DNA from 2 places in the Demequina muriae genome. Region 2 is predicted to be linked to the other one. Evidence: riboswitches for the same ligand, from Rfam matches in the RefSeq annotation. Region 2 holds a riboswitch; the other holds the start of a gene.
The links. A riboswitch is a leader RNA that binds a small molecule or an ion and turns the genes downstream of it on or off. The one in region 2 is predicted to bind thiamine pyrophosphate.
Positions count from the first base shown of each region.

Region 1: another riboswitch for thiamine pyrophosphate. It lies ahead of QQX02_RS07310 (thiamine ABC transporter substrate-binding protein); the one in region 2 lies ahead of QQX02_RS09635 (thiamine-binding protein).

Region 1 is NZ_JAUHQA010000001.1:1,559,365-1,563,655, reverse strand. Features, by position in the region: gene QQX02_RS07315 (excalibur calcium-binding domain-containing protein) at 1-1,586, shown strand, start outside; TPP riboswitch at 1,630-1,747, shown strand; gene QQX02_RS07310 (thiamine ABC transporter substrate-binding protein) at 1,771-2,880, shown strand; gene QQX02_RS07305 (ABC transporter permease) at 2,901-4,291, shown strand, end outside.
Region 2 is NZ_JAUHQA010000001.1:2,053,253-2,057,543, reverse strand. Features, by position in the region: gene QQX02_RS09645 (ABC transporter ATP-binding protein) at 1-304, opposite strand, end outside; gene heR (heliorhodopsin HeR) at 484-1,242, shown strand; TPP riboswitch at 1,344-1,458, shown strand; gene QQX02_RS09635 (thiamine-binding protein) at 1,569-1,862, shown strand; gene QQX02_RS09630 (ABC transporter permease) at 1,859-2,629, shown strand; gene QQX02_RS09625 (ABC transporter substrate-binding protein) at 2,682-3,710, shown strand; gene QQX02_RS09620 (ABC transporter ATP-binding protein) at 3,707-4,291, shown strand, end outside.

The sequences.
Region 1 (4,291 bases), 490 kb from region 2:
ACCACGTCGCCAGCTCCGGTCCGACGGCGTGCGCCTGGCCGGCGTCGCTGTCGGCGACGGTCACGGTCTCGGGAACCTCGAAGGTAGGGCAGACGCTCACGGCGTCGCTCACCACGGCCAATGCTCCCGCTGGACTGACGCCCAGCTTCACGTGGGAGGACGCTGGCACCGGGCAGTACCTGGGCTGGGGGACCACATACACACCCGGAGTGACACACATGGGGCTCAGGCCACGCGCCGTCGCGACCATCTGGCTGCCCGGCATGGTGGAGAAGGAGATCCGTGGCAGCGCGTCTGCCGCGGTGCTCGGCGCACTGCCCGCGTCCCCCACCATCACGTTCACCAATCCCGCGGTGGTGGGCACCACCCCCCACGTCACCGTGACGGGGCTCAGCAGCGTCGACACCCAGCCGTCCTTCAAGACGGTGTGGAAGATCGATGGCACCACCGTCGCGACCACCGACTGGGACCGCACCACGACCTATCAGTTGCCCGCATCGGCCCGGGGCAAGACGCTGTCGGTGAGCGTGAGCGTGCGAGCCGCCGGATACGAGACCCGCACCTACACCGGCCCCTCGACGACCGTCCTCGGATCCCTCGGCACCGTGCGCACCACGTCGGACTTCACGGGGACCTTCGCTGCGGGCAGCACGGTCAGCATCAAGGCACCCACTTACGGCGTCACGCCGTCGGCGAGCACGTACCAGTGGCGCCGCGACGGCAAGGCGATCACGGGTGCCACGGGCTCCTCGTACCGACTCACGACCGCCGATGCAGGCCACAAGATCTCGGTGGCCATCACAGCGAAGCGCTCGGGGTACCTGTCGAGCACGTGGGTCAGTCACTCACGAACCGCAGCGAAGGTCTTCACGACCGCACCCGCTCCCAAGGTCACGGGCTCGCCCACCGTGGGCTCCACCCTGACCGCGAGCGCCGGCACCTGGTCGCCCACGCCCGGCTCGGTGACGTACCGGTGGTATCGGGACGGCACGAGCATCTCGGGAGCGACGTCGAGGTCCTACAAGGCCACGACGGCCGACATCGGCCACAAGATCACGGTGAAGGCGACGGCGACGCGCACCGGCTACTCCGCCATGTCCAAGACTTCCGCGTCGGTGACCGTCTGGCGCAGGCTCGTCGCGCCCACCCCGACCATCACCGGCACCGCGAAGGCGGGCAGCACGCTGACGGTCAAGCGCGGCACTTGGGGACCGGGGACCGTGACGACGAAGGTCCAGTGGTACGTGAACGGCAAGGCCGTGAGCGGATCCACGGCAAGCACGTACAAGGTGCGTCCGGCCGATGCGTACAAGTCGATCACAGTCAAGGTCGTCGGCACCAAGTCGGGATACACCAGCGCGACTCGGACCTCTGCAGTGAAGAAGTCCGTCGGCATCGACTATGCGTCCTGCACCGACATGCGCAAGCACTACCCGCATGGCGTGGCGAAGTCGTCGAGCGTACGCGACATGATCGGCACCCGTGTGGGCGGCCCCATCACGACGAGCACCTTCGTCTCGGCATCCCTTTACGCCCTGAACGACGAGTCCGACCGCGACAAGGACGGATGGGCCTGCGAGCCCTGATCTGACCGCGTCCGCCCTCACTCGCATCGGCGGTATGCTGGCCGGACAACGACAGGGGAGCGCTTCCCGCGAGGGGCCAGAGCGCTGAGAGTGCGGACCAGCCGCAGACCCTCGAACCTGATCCGGGTGATGCCGGCGTAGGGAGTCGAGACTCGTCCCCTCCTACTTGTGGGAGGTTCCACCCATGCGTCCACTGCGCACCATCACCGCCCTGGCCGTCGCGGCATCGACGTTGACGCTCGCGGCCTGCTCCTCCGACGGCGACACCGCGGAGCCGACGGGCGCCGCCGCTGATGGCGCGACCGCCGATGCGACCGACTCCGCCCCGACGGATCCTTCGAGCTCCGAGGTCACCGTCGTGACCCACGACAGCTTCGCGGTCCCCGACGAGGTCCTCGCGGCCTTCGAAGAGGAGTCCGGCCTCGAGGTCACATTCGTCCAGCCGGGCGACGCCGGTGTGCTCGTCAACCAGCTGATCCTCACCAAGGACGCCCCATTGGGCGATGTCGTGTTCGGAGTCGACAACACGTTTGCGTCGCGCGCCATCGACGAGGGGGTGTTCGCCGACTACGAGTCCGGCGCCCCGGCTGCGTCAGACGCCTCCGAGTATGCGGTGGCAGGCTCGCAGGCACTCACCGCGATCGACTACTCCGATGTCTGCCTGAACTACGACATCGGCTGGTTCGAGGAGTCCGGCCTCGAGGTTCCCTCGGGACTCGGGTTCCTCACCGACCCGCAGTACAACGGCGTGATGTCGGTGACCAACCCCGCGACCTCGTCGCCCGGGCTGGCGTTCCTGCTTGCGACGGTCGCCGAGTTCGGCGAGGACGGCTGGGAGGACTACTGGCGCGCACTCACCGAGAACCAGGTTCGCGTCACGTCGTCCTGGTCGGACACGTACTTCGTGGACTTCTCCGCCCCCAACTACGGTGGCGACTACCCGGTCGTGCTGAGCTACGCCTCATCGCCTCCGTCCGAGGTCATCGACGGCGAGGCCACCACGGCGGCGCTGCTCGACACGTGCTTCCGCCAGGTCGAGTACGCAGGGCTTCTCGAGGGAGCGGCCAACCCCGAGGCGGGCAAGGCCGTCATCGACTGGATGCTCTCGGACGATTTCCAGGCGAGCGTGCCGGAGAACATGTACGTCTACCCCGTGTCCTCCCAGGTCGACGTGCCGGCCGAGTGGGCCGAGTTCGCCCCGCTAGCCGACGACCCCCACACCATGGACCCCGATGTGATCGCCGCGAACCGTGACGCGTGGATCGAGTCCTGGACCGCGATCGTCCTCGACTGACTCTGGTCCGAGGAACGCTGGTGACGCCGCTGCGCCTCCGCCACTCCACGCCGTTCCACCACTCAGTGGGGTGGTGGGCGCTCGCTGCGGTGCCCCTCGCGTTCCTCGGCCTGTTCTTCCTGTGGCCACTGGTCGCCGTGCTGGGCCGTGGACTGTTCGACGGCGGCTTCGACCTCGGCGGGCTCGCCGAGGTGGTGGCGTCATCGCGGACGGCCGATGCGGTGGGCACCACGCTCGCACTCGCCGCGGCGGGTACGGCGGGATCGCTGGCGCTCGGGCTTCCCGGCGCCTACGCGCTCTATCGCCTGCGGTGGCGCGGCCAGCGCGCGGTGCGGGCGGTCGCCGCCGTGCCGTTCGTGCTCCCCACCGTGGTGGTCGCCGCCGCCTTCACCGCGCTCCTGGGTCGATCCGGGCCGCTCGGGGGGCTGGGTCTCGACCAGTCCCCGATCGCAATCGCCGCGGCCCTGGTGTTCTACAACGTCGCCGTCGTGATTCGCGTGGTGGGAGGCGCGTGGGCGGCCATGGACCCGTCGACGGCGCTGGCTGCCCGCACGCTCGGCGCCGACCGTCGACGTGCCTTCGCGCACGTCACGCTGCCGGCCCTCGCGCCCGCGATCGGCTCGGCCGCGGCCGTCGTCTTCCTGTTCTGCGCGACGTCGTTCGGCGTGGTCCTGGTCCTGGGCGGCACCCGCGTCCGCACCGTCGAGACCGAGATCTACCTGCAGGTCAATCAGTTCCTCGACCTCCGCGCGGCGGCGGTGCTGTCGGTGCTGCAGCTCGCCTTCGTCGCCCTCGCTCTCGGAGGCGCCGAGTGGGCGAGGCGGCGGCGCGAGCGCTCGCTCGGCACGCGCCGGCTCGACGGCACGCGCCCACTCGCCGGCCGCGACCGATGGGGGGTCGCAGGAATCCTCGCCGTTCTCGCAGCAGTGCTCGCGACGCCGATGTGGGCGCTGGTCGAGAGGTCGCTGCGCACCCGCGACGGCTATGGCCTGGACCACTACGCCGCGCTGCTGACCGAGTCCGGGCTGGGCGGGCTGCCCGTGCCGATGTGGCAGGCCGCCGTCAACTCCATGGCGGCAGCGTCGGTCGCGACTGCGATCGCGACGGGGCTGGGCCTCATCGTCGCAGCGCTGCTGACGCGACGCACCGGACGGTCGACGCTGCTCGATTCGGTGGTGATGCTCCCGCTGGGGGTGAGCGCGGTGGTCGTGGGCCTCGGGATGCTGCTCACCCTCAACCGCTCCGTGCTGGGGGTCGACCTGCGCGGCTCGTGGTGGCTGGTGCCGATCGCCCAGGCAGTCGTCGCCCTGCCGCTCGTGGCGCGCACCCTCGTCCCGGCCTCTCGCGGCATCTCCCCGCAGATGCGCGCAGCCGCGGCAACCCTCGGCGCCTCGCCGTGGCGGGTGTGGCG
Region 2 (4,291 bases):
TGCGCGCCATGTGCACGATGAACTCGGTGGCCGAGACGTCGGGCGGCAGGCACTCGCTCTCCGGCATGTAGCCCACGACCTCACGGATCTTGAGACCGTCCGAGAGGCAGTCCAATCCCAGGACGGTCGCAGTCCCCGACGTGGGGGGAAGCAGACCAAGAAGGATCTTGATGAAGGTCGACTTGCCGGCTCCGTTGGCGCCCACGAGTCCTACCACCCCGGTGGGCATCTCGACGGTGAGCTGTGACAGCGCGGTCACGGGGCCGAAGGACCTCGTCAGGCCTTGCGTGGCGATGGCGGGCATGGTCCGAACCTACCGCGATGCCCCCGCCGCGCCCGTCCCCCACGTGGATGACCGTTCCCCTGACTTCGTCTCGGGGAGAACCCCCAGACGACCCGTGACGCGAGGCGGGAATGCGGCGGCTATCAGCGAGGTTATGAGCGGACAACAGGTCGGTTCACCGCTCAATGAAGAGGGACATCATGGACACCGCGCTCGCCAAGCTCCGCCCGTTCAACCTGATCGCCGGCCTGCTTCACCTCGCCTCGTTCGTCGCCATCGTGGCGCTCGCCAACGACGCCACCCTGCCCGTCCGTGCGACGTACCTCAACGGCCCACCCGGGTCCGATGCGTTCGGCGAACCGGTGACTCTGCTCGACATCAACATCGGGTACGCGGTGGCGGGGTTCCTGCTGCTCTCTGCGGTGTTCCACTTCCTCGTGATCTCACCGATGTTCTTCCCGCGCTACACGGCGGGACTTCGCGAGAACCGGAACACCTTCCGCTGGGTCGAGTACTCGCTGTCGTCATCGATCATGATCGTGCTCATCCTGCAGCTCAACGGCATCTCCGAGTTCACCGCGCTCGCCGGCCTCTTCACCGTCAACGCCAGCATGATCCTGTTCGGCTGGCTGCAGGAGCGCTATGCGACTCCCGGCGACGGCGACCTGCTGCCCTTCATCTTCGGCAGCATGGTGGGAATCGTGCCGTGGCTCATCATCGCGATCAACCTCATCGGCCCCGGCAACACCAGCGACGAGACTGTGCCCGGATTCGTGTGGGGGATCATCATCTCGCTGTTCGTGTTCTTCAACACGTTCGCGGTGGTGCAGTGGCTGCAGTACCGCGCGAAGGGGAAATGGGCGAACTACCTGCGCGGCGAGCGCGCCTACATCGTCCTCAGCCTGGTGGCCAAGACCGCTCTGGCGTGGCAGGTCTTCTCCGGCGCGCTCGCCAGCTAGCCGGGCGCGGCGCCGGAGCGACCCGCGCATCGGCCGTCCGCCCCAGAGCCCCCGGTCTCCGCTGCGCCTGGACCTCCTCGCCGCGATGTGGCTACGATGCAAGGGCAAACGCGGGGAGCTCGGGGCAACCGAGCTGAGAGGACGGCCACCAGCGCGCCGTCGACCCGAGAACTTGACCTGGGTAATGCCAGCGTAAGGACGTGTCGACGGCACGGGCGTGAGCATCGTGGGGCCTGCCGTGGCCCTGGAGCGCACTCGCCCTCACGAGCCGTCGACGGCTGACTGTGCGCCGTGCGGACCCCAGGTCCGACGCCAAGGAGTCACCCGTGATCGCCGAGATCCAAGTCCTTCCCCGCCCTGTCGGCACGCCCGACGACCGCTACGCCCACGTCGACGCGGCCATCGCCACCATCGAGGCCTCCGGCCTGTCCTACGAGGTGGGCGGCATGGGCACCACGTTCGAGGGCACGCCCGACCAGGTCTGGGCCCTGCTGCGCCAGGTCCATGAGTCCACCATCGCTGCCGGAGCGGAAGGCTGCCTGTCCGTCATCAAGGTCTCTGGCGCGGCCGGTGACCGCGGGCCGAGCGTCCAGGATCTGGTGAGCAAGCACCGCCGATGACGCGCGGCAGCCGAGGCCACGCCGCCCTCATCGGCACCGCCACGGTCGTGCTGCTGCTGGTCACCTGGGAGGCATCGGTGCGGCTGGGCGAGCTGCCCGAGTTCGTGCTGCCCAGCCCCTCCCAGGTGGTCAGCGCGGCCGTCGACCAGGCACCCACCCTCGGACGGCACATCGCGACGACCGCCACCGAGGCGGTGCTGGGGCTCGCCCTGGGCACCGCACTGGGCTGGCTGCTGGCCGTGCTGACCTCGGCCGTGGCCTCCGTCGGCCACGTCGCCCGGCCGGTGGTACTGCTCAGCCAGACCATCCCGACGGTCGTGCTGGCGCCGCTGATGATCCTGTGGGCGGGCTTCGGCCTCACCTCCAAGGTGGTGCTGGTCGCACTCACCGTGTTCTTCCCCGTCCTGGTCGCCGCCACCGCGGCAATACGCGAGGTGGACGCCGAGTACTCGGACACGGTGGCCGGCCTCGGTGGCGGTCGTGCCCACCAGCTGTGGCTGGTGCGACTGCCCGCGTCCATCCCGGGTGCGCTTGCGGGCCTGCGCATCGCGGCCACCTACGCCGTAGGCGCCGCGGTGGTATCGGAATACCTCGCGGGCGAGTCCGGCATCGGCGTCTTCATCCAGCGCTCCCGCAAGGCGTACGCCGTCGATCAGATCTTCGTCGGAATCCTGCTCATCGCGCTGCTTTCCGCAGTCATGGTCGCCGCGATCACGCTGCTGAGGCGCGTCGCCACCCCGTGGCGGGCCCCCGTGGCGCGCCACTGACCGCCCTCGCCCACCACTCGACACTCGACACTCGACACCTAGGAGAATCCGCATGAACCCCCTGTTCCGCACCGCATCGCTCGCCGCCCTTGCCGCAGGCACAGCCATCACCCTCGCCGCCTGCTCCAGCGCCCCGGCAGCGATCGCTCCCACCGACTCCCCCGCCGAGTCGACCCCCGTCACGGTGGTGCTCGACTGGACGCCCAACACCAACCACTCCGGCCTCTACCTCGCGCTGGAGAACGGCTGGTACGAGGACGCCGGGCTGGACGTCACAGTGATCGAGCCCGGTGAGACGTCGGGCCTGCAGCTGATCGCGGCCGGGCAGGCAGACTTCGCGTTCTCCGTCGCGGAAGGGCTGCTCCCCGCCCGCGCCGCCGGGGCCGACGTGGTGTCCGTCGCCACCGTCATCGAGCACAACACCTCGTCGCTGCTCTCGCTCGCAGAGGACGGCATCACCCGACCGCGCGACCTCGAGGGCAAGCGCTACGGCTCATACGGGTCAGACCTGGAGGAGACGATCATCTCGAGCCTGGTCGCATGCGACGGCGGCGACCCAGCGCTGGTGGAACACGCGCCGCTGGTGAGCAATGACTTCCGCATCGGCCTCACGCAGGACGAGTTCGATGCCGCGTGGGTCTTCGACGCCTGGGACACGGTGCGACTTGGGGAGGTCGACGGCCTGGACGTCTCGACCATCGCCTTCCGAGACTGGTTCGACTGCATCCCCGACTGGTACACGCCGCTGCTCGCCACCACCGGAGAGACCATCGACGGCTCGCCCGAGGTGGTCCGCGCGTTCGTCGAGACCACCGCGCGCGGGTACGCGACAGCCATGGAGGACCCCCAGGCCGCGGCCGATGCGCTCATGGACGTCGCTCCCGAGCTCGACCAGGAGCTGGTCACCGCGAGCGCCCAGTGGCTCGCCTACGAGTACGCCGCGTCTCCGGACGCTTGGGGCGTGCAGCAGGAATCGACCTGGACGGAGTTCTCGCAGTGGCTCACGGACGGCGACATGCTCGACGGCGACCCCGACGTCGACGGAGCGTGGACGAACGCGTTCCTGCCCTCGCAGCCATGACCGACGTCACCGTCACCCCGGCCGATGCGCGGGCCGGGTCGGTCTCCGCGCCCGTCCTGGCGGTGCGTGACCTGAGCATCACCTTCCCTCCGTCGCGCCGCGGCGAGCGCGGTCTCGAGGTGCTGGATGGGCTGGACCTCGCGATGGGGGACGGCGAGTTCGTCGCCGTCCTTGGGCCCTCCGGATGCGGCAAGTCCACGCTGCTGCGCGCGCTCGGGGGGCTGCTGGATCCACGTGCACGAGTCACGGGCGAGATCGCCGTGCCGCGGGACGCGAGTGGCCGTCGGGCGACGGCATGGATGCCTCAACGAGATGGGCTGCTGCCGTGGCGCCGGGCGTTGCCGAACGCGATGGTGGGTGCCATCGCGGCCGGGGTCCCTCGGGAGCGGGCCCTCCCGCGGGCGCGGCGGCTCTTCGATGAGTTCGGCCTCGGCGGGTTCGAGCGGGCCTGGCCGCACGAACTGTCAGGGGGGATGAGGCAGCGTCTTGCGCTGCTCCGCACCTGCCTCGCTGAGCGCCCCGTGCTGCTGCTCGACGAGCCGTTCGGGGGGCTCGACCCGGTCACCCGACGGCGCATGAAC